2 regions of the Virgibacillus byunsanensis genome follow, and region 2 is predicted to be linked to the other one. Evidence: predicted binding sites of a transcription regulator. Region 2 holds the regulator's gene; the other holds the start of a gene.
What was found. Region 2 encodes LexA, which represses DNA repair genes until DNA is damaged. Its sites were predicted from a motif close to CGAACATATGTTCG; they were not measured.
Positions count from the first base shown of each region.

Region 1 (13,107 bases), on a different contig from region 2:
TTTACCCAAGAAGAACAACAGGTGGAAACTATTTTAAAGGAAACCGGTATCCGCCTCCCACCTGCACCTCCTGATCGACCAAATGTAGAACTACAGGACATCCCCGCTGGAGCTCGGTTTAACGACCCGGAAATTGCTGGACTGGTTCAAAAGGAATTAATGACAGGACGAATTTTGTGTAGCTATATAATGGGAATTTCGATTCGGAAAGATATCGGAACTTTGTTTGGCGAATTCCATATTCAAAAAGCGGAGTATGAAGCTAAACTTCTAACAATCACAAAAGATAAAGGCTGGATTGTATCTCCGCCAATCAACATAAAATAGTTATTATATATTTCGGGAGTTGAGAAAGTGCCAGCAAATAAAAAGAGTATGACAATAGCCGCAATAGGTTCCATTCCGCTCATCATGACACTAGGAAATTCCATGCTGATTCCGATCTTTCCTGCGATGAAATCTGCATTAAAGTTATCTCAAATGCAAGTAAGTCTAACTATTACTGTTTTCTCGATAGCAGGAGCTATTTTCATTCCCATCGTTGGATACCTTTCTGATCGGTTTTCAAGAAAGATCATTATTATTCCATCACTTATTTTGTTTGGACTAGGCGGTCTGCTTGCAGGACTTGCTGCTGCCATGTTTTCCAATTCGTATGTATGGATTCTAATAGGAAGAGCGATACAAGGCATTGGTGCAGCGGGGACTGCCCCTATTGCCATGGCACTAACTGGGGATTTATTTAAAGGAGGCGAACAAAGTCGGGTCCTTGGTATATTTGAAGCATCAAACGGGTTAGGTAAAGTTATATCACCCATATTGGGCGCCATTTTAGGGGTAATCGTTTGGTATTCTGTTTTTCTTGCTTTCCCAGTAATTTGTCTTGTTTCACTTCTATTAGTCTGGATCTTCATTAAAGAAAAAAGCAATCGTCAAGCCCCTCCCCCCTTCCGTAAATATGTCCGTGGCTTGTTAGGTGTTTTTAAGCATGAAGGAAGATGGCTTTTTACTACGTATCTTGCTGGAGGGACATGTTTATTCACACTTTTTGGCATTCTTTTCTTTTTATCAGATATGCTCGAAGTAAAGCATGATATTAAGGGAGTATTAAAAGGAGTTATTTTAGCCATTCCTTTACTTGTTATGGTAACAACCTCCTATTTGACCGGAAGTAAAATAGGAAAGAATCTAGAACGAATGAAACGAATTGTCGTCATCGGATTTGTGCTCATGACTATTTCCTATGGCACACTCGTTTTTTTTGAAAAACTCATTCCTTTTCTTATCGTGCTTGCGATTAGTAGCGTTGGTGCAGGTCTCATATTACCTTGTGTAAACAGTATCATAACAGGAGCAGTTGGAAAGGAGCGAAGAGGATTTGTTACATCTTTATATGGTTCTGTCCGATTTCTCGGTGTTGCAGTTGGGCCACCTATCTTCTCTCGCTTAATGGATTGGTCACGGAATGGAATGTTTTTATCTATCGCTGCATTTACCCTGCTTGTTGGTCTCTTGGTTTTACTCTTAATCCGTGTAAAAGGAAAAGATGGTAAAGAAAATAAAAAAACCGCTGTTCGTTATAAATATATATAAAGGATTTATGTTTTTTTACGCCAACCTAGTGTGTAAGGCTGATAACTATCAATACGGCATATAATATCAACTACAGTCGTGGAAATCCATTGACTTACGAGAGCAAAAAAGAAGATTTCCCAGCTTATGATTGCTGCTGTTGTAAGAAAAATAAAGCAATTAATGATGAACAATGGTTTGCCAGGTAAAATATTTCTTCCATGTGAAATTATAAAAGCAATAACACCAACGCCACCATTAGATACCCCCTGACGCATTAGAATTCCAATCCCTGTCCCAAGGAAAACAGAACCAACAACCAAATCAAATAGAAGATTTCTATACGGGATGGAAAAGATGCTTGCGAAAAATGTAACGGATAAAGAAGTCACTGTAATGCCCATAATCGTCCATAACGTAAATCGCTTACCAATATATTTTACCGCTAGCATCAACATGGTAAAATTTACAATCCAAAGAGAGAGTCCCATACTAATGTGAAAGCCGTGATTAATTAATATCGCTATCCCCCCTGCACCTCCGGATGGAATTGACTGTGGAAACAGAAACAACCCCATTCCAAACCCTTGAAATGCTCCTCCTACTAGCACTAGTCCACCTTTAGTTATAAATTGTTTCATGGAATCCCCCTTATTCGGACCAGTAAATCTTCGCTGTTTTTTAGTTTGGACAACTCTCCCTCCTAATGCTTATTCGACCCTTGTCCTAATCATGCTTAATTACATTACAATTAATTTCCATTGATAATTTACATATATCTACATATAATAGGAACATACGTTCTATTTTGGTGGTGAATTTTGATGGACTATTCAGCTTATCCCCGTAACGATGTGCTTTGTATTGATATGCGTTCTTTCTATGCAAGTGTGGAAGCCGTTAAATTAGGATTGGATCCGATGAAAACGTTATTAGCAGTCGTAGGAGATCCAAATCGGTCAGGCAGCATTGTTTTAGCTGCATCCCCAGCCTTAAAACAAAAACATGGTATCAGCAATGTTAGTCGTTTTTTCGAATTGCCAAATGACCCGAAAATCCATATCGTTTCAGCACACATGGCTGACTATCTTCATGTTTCTGTTGAAATCACAAAGCTAATCAATCAGTACGTACCAAAAGAAGCCATTCATCCATATTCTGTCGATGAAGTCTGGGTAACCGTAAATGGATTGGAAAAGCTTTTTGGAGACCGCTGGCAGGTAGCTAGGAAAATCCAGCAAGACATCCTGGACAGTTTTGGGATTACGAGCGCTATAGGAATTGGTGATAATAAATTTCTCGCAAAAGTAGTCATGGATTTGCATGCAAAAAAAGCAGATAGTGGAATTGTGGAATGCCATTATGAGGATGTTGAGGAAAAGCTTTGGCCATTTCCTGTCGAAGTTATTTGGGGTATTGGTAGCAGAATGAAACATAATCTTAATCGAATGGGAATCATCACACTCGGGCAAATTGCCAGATTTAAACTAGATCATCTAAAAAAACGATTTGGCATTATGGGTGAGCAATTGTATTGGCACGCATGGGGAATTGATTTAAGTCCTGTTTTCGGTGACTTCACTAAAACAGAACAAAAGGGATTTGGTCATGGAATATCTTTGTTACGTGACTATTCCAAAGAGGAAGTCGCTATTTGTATTCTTGATCTCTGTGAAGAAGTATGCCGCCGTGCTCGCGGCGCAAACATGACTGGCAAAACCATTCATCTCGGGATCGGTTACTCTCAGGAAACAGGAGGCGGATTCTCACGTTCCAAGTCAATTGCCATTCCCACCAATGTAACAATGGATATGCATGAGGTATGTATGCAGCTATTTCAAAAATTCTATGATGGAGAAAGTGATATCAGACGTGTATATGTCACCTTGGATAATTTATTTGAAAAAGGAGAAACACAATTAGATTTATTTGAGGATCGATCAAAGAAAAACGACATCGGTTATGTAATGGATGCCATCCGTAACAAATATGGATCAAACGCCATTTTACGAGCTAGTAGTTATACAGATGCAGGAATCACATTAGAACGAAGCAAAAAAATTGGTGGGCATAAAGCATGATCAAAAATAAGAAAAGTGCTCCGTTATGATAGAGCACTTTTTCAACATATTTAAGTATGACTGTTTTCGCTTGCATTATTGCTTTTTTTATCTTCATAGTTGATACATAATGCGATGTAACTTGAAAACACGATCAGTGCTCTGCTACCGTTGCGGAGAAATACTACGCTTTCTGCGGGCTCGCAGCGGAAATCAACCTGGCCGATACGTCGCATAATATATCTATTCTCTCATAAGCAACAATTTTTACGAAAACAGCCTTAAGTATTAATTAACTAAATAATATCTTAAACAAGGGTATTCTTTTCTACTTTACCATTTTTGACAACAACCTGAATGGTATCATTGTCTGCAAGCGAGTATATATCCTCTAGTGGATTACCTTTTACGATAATCAGGTCTGCAAGCTTGCCTTGTTCTAGCGTTCCTACTTTATCTTCCCAGCCTAAACATTCAGCTGCCGTTTTAGTGGAAGCTACAATCGTTTCCATTGGAGTCATGCCACCATCTGCCATTAATCCAAGCTCTCTAAGATTGGTACCATGTTTCATAACACCCGCATCGGTTCCCATCGCAATTTTGACACCAGCTTTATAAGCTTTTGTGAAGCTTTCTCTATGTTGTTCAATAACTTCTTTTGATTTTTCTACCGCAGAATCGGGCATTCCTTTTTCATCTGCTGTTTCCAATACAGCAACCGGTGCAAGTAAAGTAGGTACTAAATAGGTACCATTTTCAATCATTAATTCAATTGTCTCATCATCCAAAAAGATACCATGTTCAATAGAATGTATACCTGCTCTCACCGCATTTTTAATTCCTTCAGCACCTTGGGCGTGGGCCATCACCTTAACGCCTTTTCTGAATTGGCCTTCTTCCACAATTGCTTTTAGTTCATCCGGTGAAAATTGAGTAAATTCAGGATGGTCAGTAGCACTTAACACCCCACCCGTAGCATGAACTTTAATAACTTCAGCACCAGCACGCAGCATTTCACGTGTCTTTTTACGTACTTCTGCTACACCATCACATTTACCACTAGGCATTCCCGGATAGTCCGAATCCAATAGGTCGACAGTATTACCAGAAACCGTATAGCCATCACCATGGCCTCCTGTAATGGTTAATGCATTAATACTCAATTGCAATCTAGGCCCAGAAATCAAGCCTTCTTTTATTGCTTTTTTCACACCCAAATCTGTACCAAGTGCATCCCGTACCGATGTAATACCTGCATGCAGTGTGTTCTCTAGATACTTAGCTGCCTGGTAATACTTGAATGAAAATGGTGTTTCCAATCGCTGAGAAACTGGTGAAAATTCCATCATCATATGAACGTGCGTATCAATAATACCTGGAAGAATCGTACCACCTTGTGCATCTACTACTGACTCTTCTCCAGTTGCTAGGTAATCATTTTCAGCACCCACATAAACGATACGACTACCATCGACAACAACAATAGAACCTTTTTCCGGTTCACCCCCATTACCATCAACCAATAAACCATTTTTCACGATCTTTTTTGCCACTTTGAGTTCCTCCCTTTACAACGTTTGAATTAATATTCCGGCAACTACAACAGAAGCTACTGTAACAGTAGTAAAACCTCCTATTAACATAGGTGCCAACAACTCGTTGAATATTTTTTTCTCTTCTTCTTCATTTCTGGCTACACTTCTGCTAACTTCCTCACAAAGGATATAATCCCCCGGAAAGCCGAACAGAGCTGTTAAAGCTACAGGCATTCCTTTAAATGGATGCCACTTGAGTAACCTGGATACGATATACCCACCTAATGTAATGCCAAATGTTCCAAGAATTAAAATGAATAGAATACTAGGCAAATTACTTACTACATCCTGAGGTGTTACATCAGCCATCGTTCCTATTACTACAAATATAATAGCAATCATGATAATAGTAAATGAATTAGCTCTCTCTAGTGAGCGAGACTCAAACAGACCTAATCTCAGACCGATAATACCAATTAGTAAGCACCATATACTGAAATCAATTGGTGTTACATCACCAAGCGCTGTTCCAATAGAAGCTCCTACAAATACATAAAATAATTTCAAAGTCATACTAGCTCTTAGTGGACTGGCTTTGTGATTTTCATCCTTCACTTCACCCTCACTTGGACTAGCCATTGGGACAAATGTATTATCATCCATTTCTTTCTGCATTTTAAATGCATATCTTCTCATGAAATTTAAAGCTAACGGCATCCCCATTACGCCTTGAAAAGCAACAATTAAAGCAGGAATCACAATAATACTGGACATACCAATTTCCGTTAATTTTTCGGAAGTAATAAGTAATGCAATAATTCCACCGCTAATTGGGCCTACTCCGGCAACTGCTGTTGCATAATCAAAGATCTTTGGAATAATACCCAAAATTAAAATACCTGATACGGCAATACCGCCTAATGCAATCAATGCCGCTTTCCATTGAGTTTTAAGCATGGAGAAGGGAATCATTGTACCCATGTGTACGATTGCTGGACCGACAAGAACTGCTCCTAATGCTGCAAACGTAGATCTGTCTAAAATGTCTTCTGGATAAATACCTGTCCAAACCATAACCAGAAAACCTACCATTGCTGTAAGAAGCATTGGAATTCTAGCCCTGGATATGATGGATAGCCATTCTCCTAGTGCGATTAATGCAAAAATTAATACTGTAGCTATAAGTGGATTACTTAGCATGACAATCCCTCCCCTTCAAATAATTCTCAATAATATAACACCTTAAATATAACTTGTCTATACCGTTATTTTAGACTATTTTACAAAGTGGAAATGTTTGTAGTAGCTGTATTGTATATAGTCAGAAAATTGGTCAAATGGTTAACTGCTACACCTCAATAAAGAAAACGGTTACTATTTTTATATTAAGTGATTACTATTTTTTTGCAGGAGGAAATAATTTCAAATAAAAAAATTTAAATTTTTTTCTCATCAAAAAAACGCTCCAATTTCCGACGGGTTCCGTTCCCTATCACAAAACTCAAAATTACACTATGAAATGCATACCTAATTGCAATGGATCTGTAGTTAAAAGTAAAAAAATCTCAGTTCCATTAACTGAGATTTTTCTTGAATTTATTTTCAATTGCTTACACCCGTTAATTAAATAGAAATTACACTGCTTGAACATAAGACAGCCTATCTTTTTTGAGGACTCATTGGATCTTATTTCCTTTCATTATGTATAATTATCGCTGTTGCCGGACTCAGAAGACCTTATTTGTAACAGTTCTAGGAGTTATAGCTGTTTTTTTATGCAATAAGATCCCCTGAGTCCGCTTGGCCTTAAAAATCACTGTTTTGGACACGAATAAGGGCACTGAGGTCCGCTTAAAATTCGTTCGTCTATTATCTACCTCGTTTACACAAGAAGCGACTGCTCTTCCTGAGCAATCACACCAACAAAAAATGACCATCAAATTAGCATACAATTTGATGGTCATTTTACATTACACTTTTAATGTTTGTGATAGGTAACGGAACCCGTTATCCCATTTCGGAACACTTTTTTGCTAAACTATTCTAATTCACTTAAACGACTTTCAATTTCTGACATTATTTCTCCAGCTCGTTCCCATTCTCCGTCAGAAAGAGCATTCTGATAAGAACTAAATAAATCGGAAAGCTCCTGCAGAGATTCTTCTGCATTTAAAATCGGCTGGGTTGGATCTTCAGGTTCTTCCGTTTCTTCACCAGTTTCTTCATCCGGAATATCTGGAACTGTCAAATCATCATCAATTCGTCCTGCACTTAAATCAATTATCTTTTCAAGTGCTTCATCAAACGTTCTTTCCATGACGATATAATTTTCATAAGCTATTACCACCCGTTGTACTTCAGGCAATGAAGTCGTATTGGATGATTCAATATAAATCGGTTCAACATACATAACCGTATCTTCTATTGGAATAGCCAGTAGATTACCACGTATAACTTGTGAGCCACCTTGCGACCAAAGGTTCAGTTGTTCAGAAATTTCACTGCTCTGATTGATTCTATTTTCAATCTGTTGCGGGCCGTAAACATTTGTCTGTTTTGGAAAACGGTAGACAAATAGCTCACCATAGTTTTCCCCGTCATTACGAACACCCATCCACGAAATCATATTTTGCCGATTGTTTGGTGTGAACGGCGTCATCAGAATAAATTCTTCCTCATCACTTTCAGGTAATTTCATCGTTATATAATAAGGTTCCATTTGAATATCTTCGTTAAAATATTTTTCTGTTGGGATCTGCCAAATATCTTCCCTATTATAGAATACTTCTAGATTATCCATATGATACGTACGATACATATCTGCCTGAATCGAGAATAGATTTTCAGGGTAACGGAAGTGTGCTTGCACATCCTCTGGCACCTCTTCTGTAAATAAATCCGGGAACATATTCTGGTACGTTTGCAGAACTGGATCGTCTGGTTGTACAACATAGTAATCGACTTCACCAGTGTAAGCATCAACAACAACTTTAACTGAGTTTCTAACATAACTGTTGTCTCCTTGATAAGGTTCCGCATAAGGATAACGTTCAGCAGTTAAATAGGCATCAATGATCCAGGCAAGACTTCCATCATCACGAACAAATATATACGGATCGGTATCATAGTCGAAAAATGGTGCGATCCTATTTACGCGATCCATAATGTTTCGTGTAGCTAGTAATTGACTGTCACCTGAGACCTGATCAGATATAAGCATTCGGAAGGAACCTTCATTAAGTGCAAATAGGAGCCTATTTATTCCAGCTAATGGAATACCAGTATCTGCATCAAACCGAGATGATACGTTTTGATCACCTGACGGATAATCAAATTCATCTACCTTACTATTGACAATTACATTCTGAGAATTTTCTTCCCCGAAATAAATCTGTGGCCGTTCAATATCTAATACTCCCTCAGGCGGAAGATCCTCCATCATATATTCCGGTTGTCCTTGTGCAGTTACTTTATTAACATGACTCATAGCTATACCATATCCATGTGTATATCTCAGGTTTTGGTTAACCCATGTTTTTGCTTGGGATGGAAGGTCATTTGTATTTAATTCCCTTGCACCAACAAAAACTTGTTCATAGTTTCCATCAATTTCATACCTGTCGATATCGATATCATTAAATTCATAATACGTACGGAATGTCTGAATTTGATTGTACACTTCCAGTAATGGTCTTACATCATTAATTCGTATATTATCAATTGTCATCTCATTACGTTCTACCATATCCTCATCTAACGAATAGTTACCAGGATGATCTTTCTCCTCAATTTGACCAAGCTCATAAGCATCTCTCGTATAGGATAAGTTATGTTCTAAATAAGGAGTTTCTTTAGAAAATTCATTAGGTGATACGATATAATTCTGTACGACAACAGATGCCAATTGACCGACAATTATCAACGCTACATAGGCAATAATAGGAGTTGCCATTGCCTCTACCCTTCTTCGGTTCAAAGCTATAATCATCCAAACAGTTCCAATTATCGCTGCTGCAGCTAAGACATAAGCCTTAGGAATATTGATAAGCTGATCTGTATAACTTAAACCGTGAACCACACTTTCCTGAAAGATGTTTACCTGATTCGTTAACAATGTATCATATGGATCAAGTAGATGCGTACATGCTAAAAGTAAACCGATAATTCCGAGTGTTACACCCATATGTAACTGGGCTGATCTGCTGGAGCGGTACATATTAAATACAGAATAAGCTCCGATCTCCAGAAGCAAAATAAAAATACTTAAACCCAGTAACAGGTTCACAATAAATTTTAAAAAGGGCAATACAAACACGTAAAAAGAAATATCCAAGTTAAAATACGGGTCTGTTTCACCAAAAGAAGCATGGTTTAATAGTTTTAGTGCAGACTCCCAACCAATCCCCTGTACAACGGAGCTGCCAATAGCTCCAACAAAGATTGCAACAACCGCTATTATAGCAGTGCTCTTTTTACGGCTTAACATAATAGGTGGCAGCTGATGCCCGTCAAAATGACCAAGATATGAGCGCCTGATCCACCAAAGTGTGAAATAAGTAACTACTAAAAATAGTAGAAAGCCGATTACTCCAAGCACTATCTTACTACTAAAAATAGTTATAAATACTTCCCCAAATTCAAGGGAGTTCATCCATATGTAGTCGGTAAACCATTGGGATGCAATTAATCCTACAATTAACAAAAGGATTATAAATCCAATTGCAAAGCCAATTGGCTTCAATCTCTTTTTCCATTTTTTTATCTGTTCTTCCGATACATTTTCACCAAAATCCATGTTTGTCCCCCTACTATTCTTTCATGTTATTCTATACTATGATATCAGATATATAGCTTTCTTTCTTCTCTTACGTACGTTCACGTAAGAATAAAGTTTCAGGTAAGACAAAAAAAGCGCAAGTGCCTTGAAAGACACGACAAGCATAAGCAGGTCGCGTAGTGTGGATGCCTTTGCCACACGGAGTCGAACTGCTTATGTCTCGAGTGTCTAGGCGCTGAAGCTGAACGTGGCTGATTCTGTAAATAAATATACATAACTTTCAAGCTATACATTCATTACTCACAAAAAATCCCGAGTCTTTGATTCTTTCAGACCCAGGTTTCATATCTTACTTTAATACGTGTCTTCTATAAAAATGGTTAATACTTTGGCACCTTTATTATCCACCGGTACAAATAGATGGGGATTTTTGCCCTTAAAATAAGCAGTGTCTCCCTGCTCCATATGACGCTTTTCACCATCATAAAGCAGACTGATTGACCCTTCTAAAATATAGATGAATTCATCCTGAGAATGGGTGTATGGCTCGACACGCTGATTCGTATCTTTCGGTGTTACATGCACAATGGTTGGTTCGATACTGGAAAAACGGGATCTATTTGCAAGTAGTTCAAATGAGTAGCCCATATTCTCATCACCAACTTTGAACTGTCTATCCGTTTTCGCTAGCACCATCAGATCTGTTTCTGGATGGCCATCCAGCACCCAAGAAAGAGGTACATCCAATGACTCGCATATTTTAGAAAGGGTGGCCACTGCTGAAGATGTTTGGCCATTTTCAATTTTAGATAGTAAGCTTTTAGAAATACCACATTCATCTGCTATTTGCTGCTGTGTTTTTTTGTTGCGTAAGCGGGCTTCTTTAAATTTCTGCCCAATGTGTTGTATGTCTATCACAATCTTCCCCTTTCCCCTCCGTACAGTCCAAGTGTTTACTATAATAGAATAGTACGTTAAATCCGTCAAGAATAGGGGTAGGAAATAATAACTATTGCTGAGCTGCTGCGTAAGTCATTGACTTACTTGGTAGGGTCTTTCCCAACTTGCTCTGCATGAAAAAGGCAGCTTTCTGCATGTCACCTTCCTGTATACCTGTTTTAATACCCATGCCATGTAACAGATAAAGCACATCGTTTGTCGCAACGTTGCCAGCTGCACCAGGGGCGTATGGACAGCCTCCAAGCCCTCCTACTGAGCTGTCAAAGCGAGTGATTCCATATTTAAGCGAAGTCAAGATGTTCGCAATTGCCATTCCTCTTGTATCGTGGTAATGCATGATGATTCTTTCTTTTGGATACCTATTTAATATTTCCTCGAGCAATTGTTCTACCTGAGATGGAACGGCAGTCCCAATCGTATCACCCAGCGATACATCATCAACTCCAGCTTTAAATAAATGATCACAAACTTCCATTACTTTTTCTGGTAATATTTTCCCTTCAAATGGACAATCAAACACGGTAGAAATATAACCAGTTACATGCTTACCAGCTTTTTTCGCTTCACCAACTACTTCCCCAAGTACAGGATACGTCTCGGAGATTGTTTTATTAATGTTCTTTTTATTATGCATCTCACTTGCAGACATGAAAATGGATGCACCATCAATACCCGCGTCTAAAGCTAGTTCCAACCCTTTCATGTTCGGGATAAGCGCGGAATAACGGACATTTGGCTTACGCTTAATTCCCTTTCCGACTTCATAAGCATCTGATAATTGTGGAATCCATTTTGGATGAACAAATGATGAATACTCTATTTCTTTTATACCCGAATCAGATAGCATATCAATAAATGCAATCTTATCCTCCGTCGTGACTTGTTTCTTCTCATTTTGCAGACCATCACGAGGTCCAACTTCTTTTATCTGAACAAATTTTGGTCGACTCGCCATCTTTTTCCCCTCCTGTTCGTTATGAAAAAATGAATTAAAAAGCTGAAAAAGATTTCTCGAAAATGAATGCGCTTTCAGTTCGTTAAAAATATATATTTGCTTCTACTATACCTTACCCTATTTTATAGATATTCAATCGTGTTTCCTTTTATTCAACATTGTTGAATATACTATATAATAAATATTCCGAAAATGTCAACTAATACTAGTTGAAGTGTGAAATGGTACCCCAAGTTTTTTGGGGTACCATTTCATTTAATAAACCATGTCAGGATTATGATAGTACTTAAACTCCAGTAAATTGTTTGCTGGATCAACCAGAAAAAATGTCATGTGTTCTTCTTTTTTCCCTTCAAACCGTACCATTGGGGTTTTAAAAAATGAAAGTTCATCACGAATTGCAGATTCTAATGCTTGATCATATTCTCCCTTTTCTAAAAACGTAATACCATAGTGACGAGGGTACATGTTAGGGGCTTCATCTACTTCGTCAGGACTTAAATGACATACGACTTGATCTCCAAAAAAATCAAACGTTACACGGTCATCATATCTTCTAGCAAGCTTGCATCCTAATTTTTCATAAAAATCTACTGTTTCATTTAACTCCTTGCATGGAATTGCCAAATGAAACACTTTATTTGTTTGTCGCATTTTATTCCTCCTCAAAAATTATCCAATTACTGATGAAATGTATCAGATCGCAATCCTAACCGTAACGTCTCTAGTGAAATGACATCTGATAAAGCTATGTTGGCAAGATTAACGTTTGGTCCCACTTGCTGAATAAAAAAGGTTTGCATTTTCTTAGTTGGCGCCTCAAAAATAAGTCTTTCAAAAGGAATACCAGAGTTAGTCAATTGATCAAAGATATCCATCCGAATATCTCCATCTTCGGAGCACATTCCACTCGTGCCGCTCTCTCTTGCTTCGGTAATTACTTTTGTTGCACCAGCCTCGATATCCTCATAAATGTTTGACAGCCATTCAGAAGAATCCTGAATATTTGCCGTTTGAGGGTCTTTGTTACCTACCTCACTAAAAACGGTAAATTCGCGTGAGAAATCGGTAATAAATTTAGCTTTACTATGATTTGAAATAGAAAGTGTTCCATTAGAAATTTCTACATACTTACATTTATATTTTTTACAATACAGATAAAACTTTTCTATTTTATCCTGACTAAGAAATTTTTCAAAAAGTGTACCTCCGAAAAAAAAGTCGATTTCATTATTTTTTAGGTACTCT
Region 1 covers NZ_JBHTKJ010000065.1:347-13,453, forward strand. The annotation lists gene ACFQ3N_RS17625 (DUF3231 family protein) at 1-327, shown strand, start outside; gene ACFQ3N_RS17630 (MFS transporter) at 376-1,593, shown strand; gene ACFQ3N_RS17635 (YitT family protein) at 1,599-2,213, opposite strand; gene ACFQ3N_RS17640 (DNA polymerase IV) at 2,397-3,653, shown strand; gene ACFQ3N_RS17645 (metal-dependent hydrolase family protein) at 3,941-5,185, opposite strand; gene ACFQ3N_RS17650 (hypothetical protein) at 5,201-6,367, opposite strand; gene ACFQ3N_RS17655 (UPF0182 family membrane protein) at 7,206-9,962, opposite strand; gene ACFQ3N_RS17660 (helix-turn-helix domain-containing protein) at 10,299-10,862, opposite strand; gene ACFQ3N_RS17665 (hydroxymethylglutaryl-CoA lyase) at 10,954-11,859, opposite strand; gene ACFQ3N_RS17670 (VOC family protein) at 12,115-12,513, opposite strand; gene ACFQ3N_RS17675 (phosphosulfolactate synthase) at 12,540-13,107, opposite strand, start outside.
Region 1: a site for LexA is predicted at 2,364-2,377, ahead of ACFQ3N_RS17640 (DNA polymerase IV). Genes of this name have one in related genera too.

Region 2 (13,107 bases):
TTCAAATTGATGTTTTGCAACTTTGCCTGAGATTTTAACAAAGAGATAACATCATCGAGCATGTCTTTAACTGATTCTTTATTTCTATTATCGGTTAAAGGCTTTGAAATAAACAATAGTTCAGAGGTTATCGTTTCCATCTTTTCAATTTCATCAATCATAATTTTATAATATTCTTCTTTTCGATTAACACCTGCTTGAAATAATTGTAGAAAACCTTTTAAAGAAGTTAATGGATTCCGGATTTCATGTGCAATCCCTGCTGCTAATTGACCAGCGACAGACATTTTTTCGGAACGAATCATCATTTCTTCCGCTTCTTTCTTGTCAGTTACGTCTTTTAAAATAGAAATTAGATATACCTTATTTTTTGCTTTCACTTGAGCTACCGTACATTCAAACCATATGTATTTTCCCTTTTTGTTTTTTATACTCACATTAAATAGTTGCGTTTCATTTGTATTGGGATCGAAATAGTTTTTGATATACGTAACATCATATGGTGCAAATTTGTCATACCACATAGTCCCAATAAGATCGGCTGCCTTATACCCCAACAAACGTTCGACAGAATTAGATATAAACTTGATAGTTCCATTCTGATCAGCTAATGTTACAATGTCATTGTTATTTTGATTAATCCATTGTAATATTGAGCGAGTAGGATCTGGTAAATCATTTAAAACCTCAATATTGGATCCCGTGTTACTGATATTGGAATTTTGTTTAATTTGTTTATCAATATCTTCCTCCATTATTCCACCCCTTTTCCAAAATCCAACATGATTTTTACCTTTTTATATACATATGACAATTTATACACAAATATGTTACTTGTTTGTATAATAGACTCCTATTATAATTATGAGTAGTGTATAAAATAATGCTTATTATTTGTAATGTTACTATAAATATTGGGAAAAATAAATATAATGTAAATTTTTGTAACAGTTTATTATATTTCAATAAAAAGAAACAGGTGATTACATGTCAATAATTATCGATTACATCATTATACTTTGGGGATTTCTTTTGCTTGGTCTTATGGGGATTGGTGGTTTTTTTATGTTTCGTAAATTCCTAAAACGAATGCCCAAAGAGGATGGGAAATCATCACTTGACTGGGAAGAATATTATATGAAAAAAACAAGGAACATGTGGAAAAAAGATGAAAAAAATTTGTTAGAGGAGCTAGTTTCACCAGTTCCAGAGTTATTTCGTGACGTTGCCAGACAAAAAATTGCAAGCAAAATTGGCGAAATTGCATTGAAAAAGAGAAAGAAAGTTATCACCCAGGATATATTAATAGAAGGATATATTCTTGCCACTCCTAAAAGGGATCATAAGTTCCTTCGAAAAAAATTAGACCAAAAAGAGATCGATGTAACACCTTACGAGCATCTATTTGAACAATAATTAGAAAACTTGGCTTATAAGCCTTAGTTGCACTTATGCAGATAAGAAAGTTTTATACTTTCTTATCTGCGAACAAAAGCGCAAGCGCCGTAAAAGCTAAGTTTTCCAACGCCTGTACTAGGACGTCCTCGAAAAAGAAGACCGCTTTTTCTTCGTGCGTCGTAGCCAAACGTGGCTTAAGGAGTTAATCAATAACCCACAAGCTCCTAATTTTATTATTTCCTAAGCTACTAATAAAGCGCTTGAACCAAATCGGTTCAAGCGCTTATTTATTCGTTAGAATATCTTACTTGCTTTTCTAATTGAAGATACTTATACAACATAGATATTCTCCATGTTAAGATCATACCAAATGCCAGTAAAAAAAACATCCCGCTCGTTTGTCCGAACGATATGGTGCTACCTATAGCTAACTTCATTATAATTCTAACAATCAATAATCCAAATAAAATAAATATAAATGCTTTAGAAGGTATTAAATAGATTTTATTATTTTTAATCTCGAATTTGGATGTTTTAATTAAAAAGACAGAAAAAATAATACCAACGCTTAAGGCTTCCAATACCTCAATCCATTTCACCTGAAATACTGGAAACAAAAACATGAATGCCCCTGTACTCATAAATAGTGGCGGTAAGATAATTTTTTTAACAGAGGCTGGTTCTTTCGCAGCTTTTAACCGAACAAAAATCATAACAACGGCCATAAAAGCAGCAACAATTGTACTTGCTACTATCCAAAACATGTAAAAATCACTCTTCCCTGTTCACTAACTATTGGTGCTTGTTATTTCAGATTCGTTTAACACACGACTAACCGTTTCTAATACCCGATTTTCGTCAAAAGGTTTAACGACAAAATCTTTTGCACCGAGTTCAATAGCTTCTACAACCACCTTCTGTTGTCCCATAGCGGAACAAACAACAATCCTTGCTTCAGAGTCCAGTTGCTTAATCGCTTTAAGTGCATCAATTCCGTTCATTACTGGCATTGTTATGTCCATTGTAACTAAGTCTGGCTTTAGTTTTTCAAATTGCTTAACGGCTTCTTCACCATTTTCTGCTTCACCAACAATTTCATGGTTTTCCCTTTTCAAAATGCTCGCTAAAGTTAATCTCATAAAGTTAGCATCGTCAACTACTAGTATTCTCGCCATTCTATTATTACCCCCCAATAATAGTTATTGATCATTTGCAATAGTTACAATGATCGTGATCGTTACACCCAGTACAGTAAGATATACACCAATATCAAATAACATAGCAGTCGCTAGCTCAATTTCTCCAAATATAGGAAAAACAAAGTAATCATATGTCTGTGCTAAAAAAGGCGCGTCAAAAATAAAAGCTCCAATTCCTGTTGCAACAGCAATTAATAAGCCAACTGAAATCATAGTCCTGAAATTAATTGGTATAATTTTCTTTACAGCTTCTAAGCCATATGCCATATACATGAGTAATATTGCTGAAGCAGTCATTAATCCACCAACAAATCCGCCCCCGGGTGAGTTATGACCTGCTAACAATAAGTATATAGCAAATCCTAATAAAATAAAGGCAATTAACGAAGTAGTTGTGCGTAAAATGAGATCATTCGGTTTATACATATAAAATGCCCCTTTATACTATTCCTACCTATTATCATAATACAAATTATATAGAAAATCCATTTTCATTACATTTAAAAACCAGTAAATCCAAATATTCCTGCTAAATAAGAAGTAAGCTTTGTCATCCAATCAAAGAATAATGCAACCCCCATAACAATCATGATATAACCACCAATTTTAACAAATCGAGCACTATTTTTTTTGATCCAGTTCATTTTCCCAATGAAGAACGATAAAATTAGAAATGGTACTGAGAACCCTAAAATATAACTGATCATCATGACCATACCTAAATCTGGATTTGTCGCAGCAAGTGATAAAACAATTGCCAAAATTGGTCCTGTACATGGTGTCCACCCTAAGGAAAATGCCATACCGATAATGAATGACCCAAAGAATCCTGCAGGTCTATTTTTAAATGTTATTTTTTTATCCTTCATTAGAAATTGGAAGTTAAAAATACCCACAATAACTAGACCGAAGAATATAATTAAAATTGCTCCGATCTGTCTTATAATTTCTTTATACGTTAAAAGAAAATCGGATACAAACGATGTTGTAAATCCTATCATAATAAAAATACTTGAAAATCCAAGTAAAAAGAAAATAGTATGTAATAAACTTTTTTTGTTTAACATTTTATTATCTTCTTTTATTTCGCTAACACTCATCCCTGTTATATAGGATAAAAATGCTGGATATAGAGGTAATACACAAGGCGAGATAAAAGATAAAAAACCTGCCCCAAACGCCAAGAATATATTAATTTCAGACATATACATATCCTCCTAAGTTAATTACTCGCATTTATTGTAACAGAAAGATATTGCATACATTACAAATGATTATGACAATAAATCGAAACCTTTTTTGCACCTTAAATATAGTATACCCCTTGTTACCTAGATAACAAGGGGTTTAATAGAGAATGCTCTTCCTTAAAATAATCGATCATTACTATTTATCTGTTTGATTATTCATAGAACGCATCATTTGATTGATTTTCTTTTGCGATGGTTTTTGTCCCATTTGCATCATTAAAGTTCTTAGCATTTGTTCATTAATTGGTGGGTTTTTCTTTAAATAATTCATCATGTATTTTCTTGCGATAAAGAATCCAAGAGCAACACCAGCAATCAATGCTCCAATTGCAATTAATACGACCCAAATCGTGCCCATTCCAGCTTTCCTCCTTCGTGTTGTCTCTCATTCAGTATAGTAAATTAAAGAAAAGAATACAATACTTGTTCTAGTTTTTGCTCTCTCTTCTTGGTTACTGGTGAAATCCAACCATAATTTTCATTTCCTATAATAAATAAAAACGGCTGAAATGCTCGTAAAGTAGGAAATAATAGTGATTCTGCCTCATGTAACATGTCACATTGGAATTTTATATGTTTTTGGTGAATATGTAAAGAAATATATTGACGGTCAGTGTATATTTCTATTGTATCACCATTCATTTTAATAGAATTGGTATTCCTATAATAATTCTTGATATAAGCCCGCACTAATTCTTTAGGAACATCTTTAGTAATATAACGAAACTGACCATTTAAGTCTACTCTATTATTTTCGTTTTCATATGTTTTAAAAAATCTATATAACACATCACATTTGTGAAAGAAATGATTGCCTATTTCTTCTTGAATCCAATAGATAGTATAATTTTTCAACAAAATCCCTCCTCTATTATATTTCATTATACGTATTCTTACTAAAATTTATGTCATATTATGAAATGAAATAGCACTAGTTTTGTCGAAAGTTTAAGCAAAATAAAAAAGATGGTACTTTGTATAAACAAGCACCATCTTTTTCTTCCGTTATTTAATAAATGATTCAACATGTTTTACAACATTGTTTACTGTAAATCCATATTCCTCTATTACTTTATCACCATTAGCAGAAGCGCCAAATGTATCAATTCCTAATACTAAACCGTTTTCTCCGGCATAGCGTTCCCAACCGAACGGTGAACCCATTTCAATTGCTACTCTATTTTTAACTTCAGGTGGGATGACTGAATTTCTATAGGACTCATCTTGTTCATTGAAGCGATCCCATGATGGCATACTAACCACACTAACATCTATACCTTTTTCTCTTAATGCGCCTTGAGATGCTACTGCTAATTGTACCTCAGAACCAGTAGCTAATAATAAAGCGTCAGGTGTATCTTTCTCAGAAGCACTTATTACATATGCCCCTTTCTTAACACCTTCATAAGCATTTTCCTTAGTTCCTTCTAATGTAGGTAAGCCTTGTCTAGTTAATACTAATGCTGTTGGCTTTTTAGATTCTAAAGAAAGTCTCCATGCAGCTTGTGTTTCATTTCCATCTGCTGGTCTGATTAATGATAGACCTGGCATAGCACGTAATGAAGCCAGCTGTTCGATAGGTTCATGAGTTGGGCCATCTTCACCAACAGCAACCGAGTCATGTGTAAACACATATGTTACAGGCGTATTCATAATTGCTGATAATCTAACAGCAGGTCTTAGATAGTCACTAAACACAAAGAATGTACCTGCATATACTTTAAGTCCACCATGTAACGCCATACCATTCAATGCTGCTGCCATGGCGAATTCACGAACACCAAACCATACATTTCTTCCAGCATAGTTATTTCTAGAAAAATCTTCTTCATCTTTAATTGTTGTTTTATTAGATCCAGCTAAATCTGCACTTCCGCCAAAAAAGTAAGGAACAGCTTTTGCTATTTCATTTAAAACTTCTCCAGATGATGCTCTAGTGGCAAGCTTATCTTTGCCGGCTTCATAAACTGGCAAGTTCTTTTCCCAATCATTAGGAAGTTCCCCATTCATTGCAAGTTTCAATTCACTTGCTAATTCCGGGTACTTCTCTTTATAAGCTGCAAATAATTGGTTCCAATTATCTTCGGCATCTGCCCCATTTTTTACGATCTTTTCTTTAAAATCAGCATACACTTCTTCAGGAACATGAAATTCTTCATGTGTCCACTCATAGTTTTCTTTTGTTAATTGAACTTCATCTTTACCAAGTGGCGCACCATGTGATGCAGCTGAAGCAGATTTGTTTGGTGAACCATATCCTATCACTGTTTTCACTTCAATTAATGTTGGCTGATCAGTAGTTTTTTGAGCTTCCGTAATTGCACTTCTTAATGCTTGGGTATCGTTTCCATCCTCAACACGAATTACTTGCCAACCATATGCTTTAAATCGTTGGTCTGTATTATCTGAAAACGCACGATCTAATTCACCGTCTAAGGAAATATCGTTTGAATCATATAATGCAATAAGTTTACCTAAACCTAAATGACCTGCTAATGATGCTGATTCATGTGATATACCTTCCATTAAGTCTCCATCACTAACAAGCGCATACGTATAATGATCAATGATGGAAATGTCATCTTTGTTATATTTAGCAGATAAATGTGCCTCTGCCATAGCCATACCAGTAGACATTGCTAAACCTTGACCTAATGGTCCAGTTGTTGCCTCTACACCATCTGTGTGATGAACTTCTGGATGCCCAGGTGTTCTAGAATCCCATTGACGGAAATTCTTTAAGTCATCAATCGTTACATCATACCCGGACAAATGCAGTAAACTGTATAACAGCATGGAACCATGACCTGCTGATAATACGAATCGATCTCTATTAAACCATTTTGAATGTTTTGGATTGTGATTCATAAAGTCTGTCCATAACGTATACGCCATAGGAGCAGCACCCATTGGTAAACCTGGGTGTCCAGAGTTAGCATTTTCGATTGCATCAATTGATAGTGTACGTATTGTATTAATTGATTGTTGTTCAACGTTTTTTACCATGAAAATTCCCCTTTCAATTTTAAAGGCTTACTGGCTTACTGTATCCTTTCTCATTCTATAATGAAACATAGCTAGTAACAAGCAATAACAGAAACATCTTGAAAAAGTGAAAAACAAGTTAATGTTTCTTATTTCGTTCTTGCATATCTCTAACCTTTTTGGGAGTTACATCATTTCCTTCTGGATCCATTACGGTCATCGTTTTAAATTGGTTTTTAAAAGACTTTCTTACATTTTTTAGATACTCTTGTCTCAACTCTTGTTGCTCTTCTTTTTCTTTTGATGTTAAACCACTGTTTTTTGCTTTTTTGGCAAGTATATTTATCCGTTGTAATTTTTCTTCAGAAATCATTTAGCTCATCCTCCTTTGAAACATAGAAAAAGCAAGAACTAAAGTGCAGTTCTTGCTTTTTTATATTACGCTTTCTATTGGTTATATTCAAGCATTTTGGTACTCCTGGAAACGACGGTGTACAGTTGCTTTGGAAACAGAAAATCCTAGCCCATTAAGAGTCTTTGTAATCTCATCGAAAGAAAGTTTATTTTCCCTTAATCGTACCACTTCTTCAATTGGGAATTCAATTCGTTCCCTTCCAGGTGCTTTAAACTTGTTTGAAAAGTTTTGTGTCGGATCAAATCCGTTATCAACTGCTTTTTTCATACCTCGTTTGATTTTCGTGTTATGTAACTTACGCTGGTATTCTTCTACAATACCTACTATTTGTAGAACCATTGAATCTGACTCAGATAATACCAGTTCTCCGTCATGGCTACCTGTATAAATGGTAATGTTTAATTTCTGCAGTTGATGAAATAAAGCAATTTTAGTATTACCGCGACCTAGTCGTGTCTCATCTTGTATGAGTAGGATGTCTGCTTTACCGGATGAAAAGTAATCTAGCATTTTAAAAATACCTTCCCGGTCTATTTCATAACCACTCATCTGTTCCTCAATACAATCAAAAACAGTAAATTGGTTTTTACTTGCCAAAGCAGTCAGTTCTTCTCTTTGTCTTTTTAATGAGGTTTCTTGTTCTTTTTTATCTGTACTTACTCGACAATAAATAATAGCATTCAACCCAATTACTCCTTACTATAAAATCACATATATTATGCGCTAGTTATCATTGTGAAATATAAAAATCCTAACGTCAATGCAAAAGAAACTAAATAAAATACATCCGTTTTTGTCACTTTTTCAAACATATAAATCAGCCCCTTCAAATAAAGTAAGAACTTTTGTTCGTGTTCATCTCTGATATCATTCTAAACCGAACATATGATCTTGTCAACAGATTCGCGAACGAATGTTTGCTTTTTCATATACCAAGTGATAAACTATCATTAATAAATCCTATGCGCGAGGTGTTCGCTAGATGACAAAACTTTCAAAAAGACAACAAACAATACTGGATTACATTAAAGAGGAAGTATCGCATAAAGGTTATCCACCTTCTGTTAGAGAAATAGCTGAAGCTGTTGGTTTGGCTTCAAGTTCTACTGTACACGGGCATTTATCAAGGTTAGAAAGTAAAGGATTCATAAGAAGAGATCCTACTAAACCAAGAGCGATTGAAGTTCTTAATCTATCAGAGGGAAGTAGCATACCTAGAGAAGAAGCACGCTATGCTCCAGTAATCGGTAAAGTTACAGCAGGTATACCAATAACAGCAGTTGAAAATATCGATGAATTTATTCCTTTACCAAGCTCAAGTGCAGGACCAGATGAGAATGTATTCGTACTTGTTATTGAAGGTGAAAGCATGATAGAAGCTGGTATCCTGGATGGGGATATGGTTATCGTGAAGCAGCAGAATACTGCACAAAACGGTGACATTGTTGTAGCAATGACAGAGGAAGATGAAGCAACTGTAAAACGCTTTTTCAAAGAGAAGGATCATATCCGTCTGCAACCAGAAAACGCCACAATGGAACCATTGATTTACCGAAATGTAACGATCCTTGGAAAAGTGATAGGGTTGTATCGAAACATTCATTAATCGGATTATGATTTACATTAAGAAACCCCTTGATATATTTTTTATCAAGGGGTTCTTTAGTATTACTAAATTATTTAACTTCAAGCTTTAATATGAAGTTAGATATTGTTCGCGTTCCCACGGGTGTACAGTTGTACGGAACATATCCCATTCAATTTCCTTTGCTTCGATGAAGTGTTCAAATAAATGTTCACCTAGTGCATTTACAATGGTACTATCTTTTTGCATCTCTTCTAAAGCGTCTATTAATGTAGCAGGTAAATCTTTAATACCATTTTTCTCACGCTCTGCACGATCCATTACGTAAATATTTCGGTCAACTGGAGTAGGAGGAGTTAGTTTGTTTTCAACCCCATCTAATCCTGAAGCTAATAATACCGCCATCGCCATATATGGATTTGCTGATGGATCAACACTTCTCACTTCAATTCGTGTACTTAAACCACGTGAATAAGGAATTCGAATCAATGGACTTCTATTTGCTCCAGACCAAGCCACATAACAAGGTGCTTCGTATCCAGGAACGAGTCTTTTATATGAATTAATAGTTGGATTCGTTACTGCAGTGAAATTTGTTGCGTGTTTAATGACTCCTGCAGTAAATTGGTATGCAACATCACTTAGCTCCATTTCACCAGATTTATCAAAAAACATATTCTCGCCATCTTTAAATAGTGACATATTTACGTGCATTCCAGAACCATTAACACCAAAAAGTGGTTTTGGCATAAATGTAGCATGTAAATTGTGTTTCCTTGCAATTGTTTTAACAACTAATTTAAACGTCTGAATATCATCAGCATGTTTAACTGCATCCGAATACTTAAAATCTATTTCATGCTGTCCAGGTGCAACTTCATGGTGAGATGCCTCAATTTCAAATCCCATTTCTTCTAGCTCTAAAACGATATCACGTCGACAGTTTTCACCTAAGTCGGTAGGTGCTAAGTCAAAGTAACCGCCTCTATCATTTAATTCTAATGAAGGATCACCTTTCTCGTCTAATTTAAACAAGAAGAATTCTGGTTCTGTCCCAATGTTAAATGCAGAGAATCCAAGCTCCTCCATTTTCACTAAGTTACGTTTTAAGTTATAACGAGGACACCCTTCAAACGGTGTACCGTCTGGATTATAAATATCACAAATAAAGCGTGCTACTTTTCCTTTGTCAGATGTCCAAGGAAATACAACAAATGTACTTAAATCAGGACGTAGATACATATCTGATTCTTCAATTCGAACAAACCCTTCAATAGATGATCCATCAAACATCATCTTGTTATCAAATGCTTTATCCAATTGACTTAATGGAATCTCGACATTCTTGATTGTACCTAGCATATCCGTAAATTGTAGACGGATAAAACGTACGTTTTCTTCGTCAATCATTTTCATAATCTGTTCTTTAGTTAAAGTAGAACTCATGTATTCTCCTCCTATTTTTTAATGGAAATTTATATTAACACTTAAAAAAGTATTAAACATATAGTTGTTTGACTGAATAAGAAAACCTTTTAGGTTAAAGCGCTATCTCTTACCTGTTCGGGTCTAGTGGAAAAACCTTGATAGCTCTCCTTGTCTTAGACTTGACTTTCCAAATCTACCAGCTTGGATCAATTCATTTCTGAGTAATTTACGTAATTCTTTATCAGTTAATGTTTGGTCTGGAGCTTCTTCTGTGTAAGTATTGCTAGGTTGTTCCTCTTTGATAAGTAAGAGTTTAATGCCGGCCATATTAATGCCTTTATCCAATAAATCTTTAATTTCAAGTAGGCGATCTACATCATTAAAAGAGAACAATCGTTGATTCCCACTCGTTCTAGCTGGATGCACTAATTTATGTTCTTCGTAATATCGAATTTGTCTGGCTGTTAATTCTGTAAGCTGTTTAACTATACCTATTGAAAATAAGGGCATAGAACGACGCTCCTGATCGTCCATCATGCATAACCCCTTTCCTTATTATATTTTAAAGTATACAATATGTTAACTACTTTGTCAAAACAATGTTAACTATCCTAACATATATGGGGGCGTAAGTATTTTTAACAAAAACCTTTTGTACTTGATTAGGTTGACATAGAAGTAAAGCAAAAAGAGTTGTGTTAACCAACTCTTCATCTTTCACCTATTCTAACAGGTGTTTTATCGCTTCTTGCAAGGCAATTTTTACATGGGCATATGTTAACCCCCCTTGCACAAAGGCAGTGTAGGGTTCTCTTAAAGGGCCATCTGCTGTCAGTTCTAAACTTGCGCCCTGAATAAATGTTCCTGCAGCCATAATAACGTCATCTGTGTACCCTGGCATTTCACTTGGATAAGGGGTCACGAATGAATTAACGGGAGAATTCTGCTGTATAACTTGGCAAAATGCTACCATTTGTTCAGCATTTTGAAATGTAACGGATTGAATTAGATCTGTTCGGGTCGTATTATAACCAGGTGATGTATTATAACCAATTAGTTCCAATAGTCTCGATGTAAATATAGCCCCTTTTAATGCTTCTCCAACGACATGAGGAGCTAGAAAAAATCCTTGAAACATTTCCTGCAACATATGTAATGTTGCACCAGTTTCCTTTCCTAGTCCAGGAGCGGTAAGTCTGTGTCCACATTGTAATACGAGTTCTTTCTTCCCTACTATGTATCCACCAGCCCGTACAATCCCTCCACCTGGATTTTTTATTAATGATCCAGCAATGATATCTGCTCCTATATGTAATGGTTCCCTCTTTTCAACAAATTCACCATAGCAGTTATCTACAAATACTATAATTTCTGGATTTATTTCTTTAACAAACGTTATCATTTTTTCCATATCACTTATGGAAAATGATGGTCGATCATCATATCCTTTAGATCGCTGGATCCCAACGACCTTTGTTTTGAAAGATATGTTCTTGCTTATCTCACTGTAATTAACACTACCATCCTGTCTTAACTCTACTTCGTTATATACTATATCGTAATCTAGTAGCGATCCCGTATTAACACCTGTTTTACCTATAACCGACTCTAGGGTATCATAAGGTTTTCCTGTAATATATAATAGTTCATCTTGAGGACGTAAAAGACCGAAAAGCGTTGTCGAAATAGCGTGTGTTCCGGATACAATTTGTGGTCGTACAAGAGCATCCTCGCCACCGAACACGTCAGCATATACCGCTTCTAATACATCTCGTCCAAAATCGTCATATCCATAACCGGTTGTTGAATTAAAATGGCTATCACTAACTCTGTTGTTTTTAAATGAATCCAGTACACGCTTCTGATTATGTTCAACTATTTGATTAACCAGTTTATGTTGTTCACTACAATCTCTATCTGCTTGTTTTACTAGTTCTTCAATCATTACTGTTTGGTTTCTCCTTTAATAAACTTTTCAACGGGTGACTACTTCTCATGTATCCTTTAACTATATATGTAGAACCTTCTTCATCAAAATACCTTTGTGTAACAATAGTTTCACGTGCAAGTCGGTCAAGGTTTTTTCCTTCTTCGGGATCAATTTTAACCGAATAAAAGTCCCACTCTTCCTTAAGAATAGATTCTATTTTAAACATGAGCTGGTTTAGATCTGATTGGTCAAAAGCACTTATGACCATATATGGATGCTGCATGGCTATAAAATCGCCATTAATAAGATCCTTCTTATTATAGACAGTTAACGTTGGAATTGTTTCTGCATTTAAATCGCTTAAAAGATCTAAAACCGTTTTTTGATGTTGTACTTGATCCAGATGTGCAGCATCTACGACATGTAAAATGAAATCTGCTTCCGTTACTTCTTCTAATGTAGAGCGGAAAGAAGCAATAAGTGCTGTAGGTAAATCTTGAAGAAAACCAACAGTATCTGTTATTAGTGTTTGAAAGCCAGAAGGTAACTGTATTTGTCTTGTAAGTGGATCTAGAGTTGCAAATAGTTGGTCTTCCTCTAGTGATTGCCCCTTTGTTAAACGATTAAACAAAGTTGATTTACCTGCATTAGTATAGCCCACAATAGCAATTTGAAAAGCCTGGTTGGTCTTCCTGCGCTTACGGTACTGTTCACGTTGACCAACAACGAGCTTTAAGCGTCGTTTGACATCATATATTCTGCGTCTAATATGTCGTTGGTCGGTTTCCAATTTTGTCTCACCTGGACCACGTGTGCCTATACCTGCACCTAATCGCGACATAGCTTCTCCCTGACCATGAAGTCTTGGGAGCATATATTCCAATTGTGCAAGTTCAACTTGAAGTTTACCCTCTTTT
Region 2 covers NZ_JBHTKJ010000012.1:85,881-98,987, forward strand. The annotation lists gene ACFQ3N_RS05615 (ATP-binding protein) at 1-755, opposite strand, end outside; gene ACFQ3N_RS05620 (DUF2621 family protein) at 988-1,416, shown strand; gene ACFQ3N_RS05625 (CcdC family protein) at 1,686-2,162, opposite strand; gene ACFQ3N_RS05630 (response regulator) at 2,187-2,573, opposite strand; gene ACFQ3N_RS05635 (Na(+)/H(+) antiporter subunit B) at 2,598-3,023, opposite strand; gene ACFQ3N_RS05640 (cytochrome c biogenesis CcdA family protein) at 3,098-3,802, opposite strand; gene ACFQ3N_RS05645 (YneF family protein) at 3,984-4,205, opposite strand; gene sirA (sporulation inhibitor of replication protein SirA) at 4,250-4,702, opposite strand; gene tkt (transketolase) at 4,853-6,853, opposite strand; gene ACFQ3N_RS05660 (DUF896 domain-containing protein) at 6,972-7,205, opposite strand; gene ACFQ3N_RS05665 (YneB family resolvase-like protein) at 7,293-7,931, opposite strand; gene lexA (transcriptional repressor LexA) at 8,230-8,853, shown strand; gene glnA (type I glutamate--ammonia ligase) at 8,941-10,278, opposite strand; gene ACFQ3N_RS05680 (MerR family transcriptional regulator) at 10,402-10,794, opposite strand; gene ACFQ3N_RS05685 (methionine gamma-lyase family protein) at 10,982-12,205, opposite strand; gene hflX (GTPase HflX) at 12,198-13,107, opposite strand, start outside.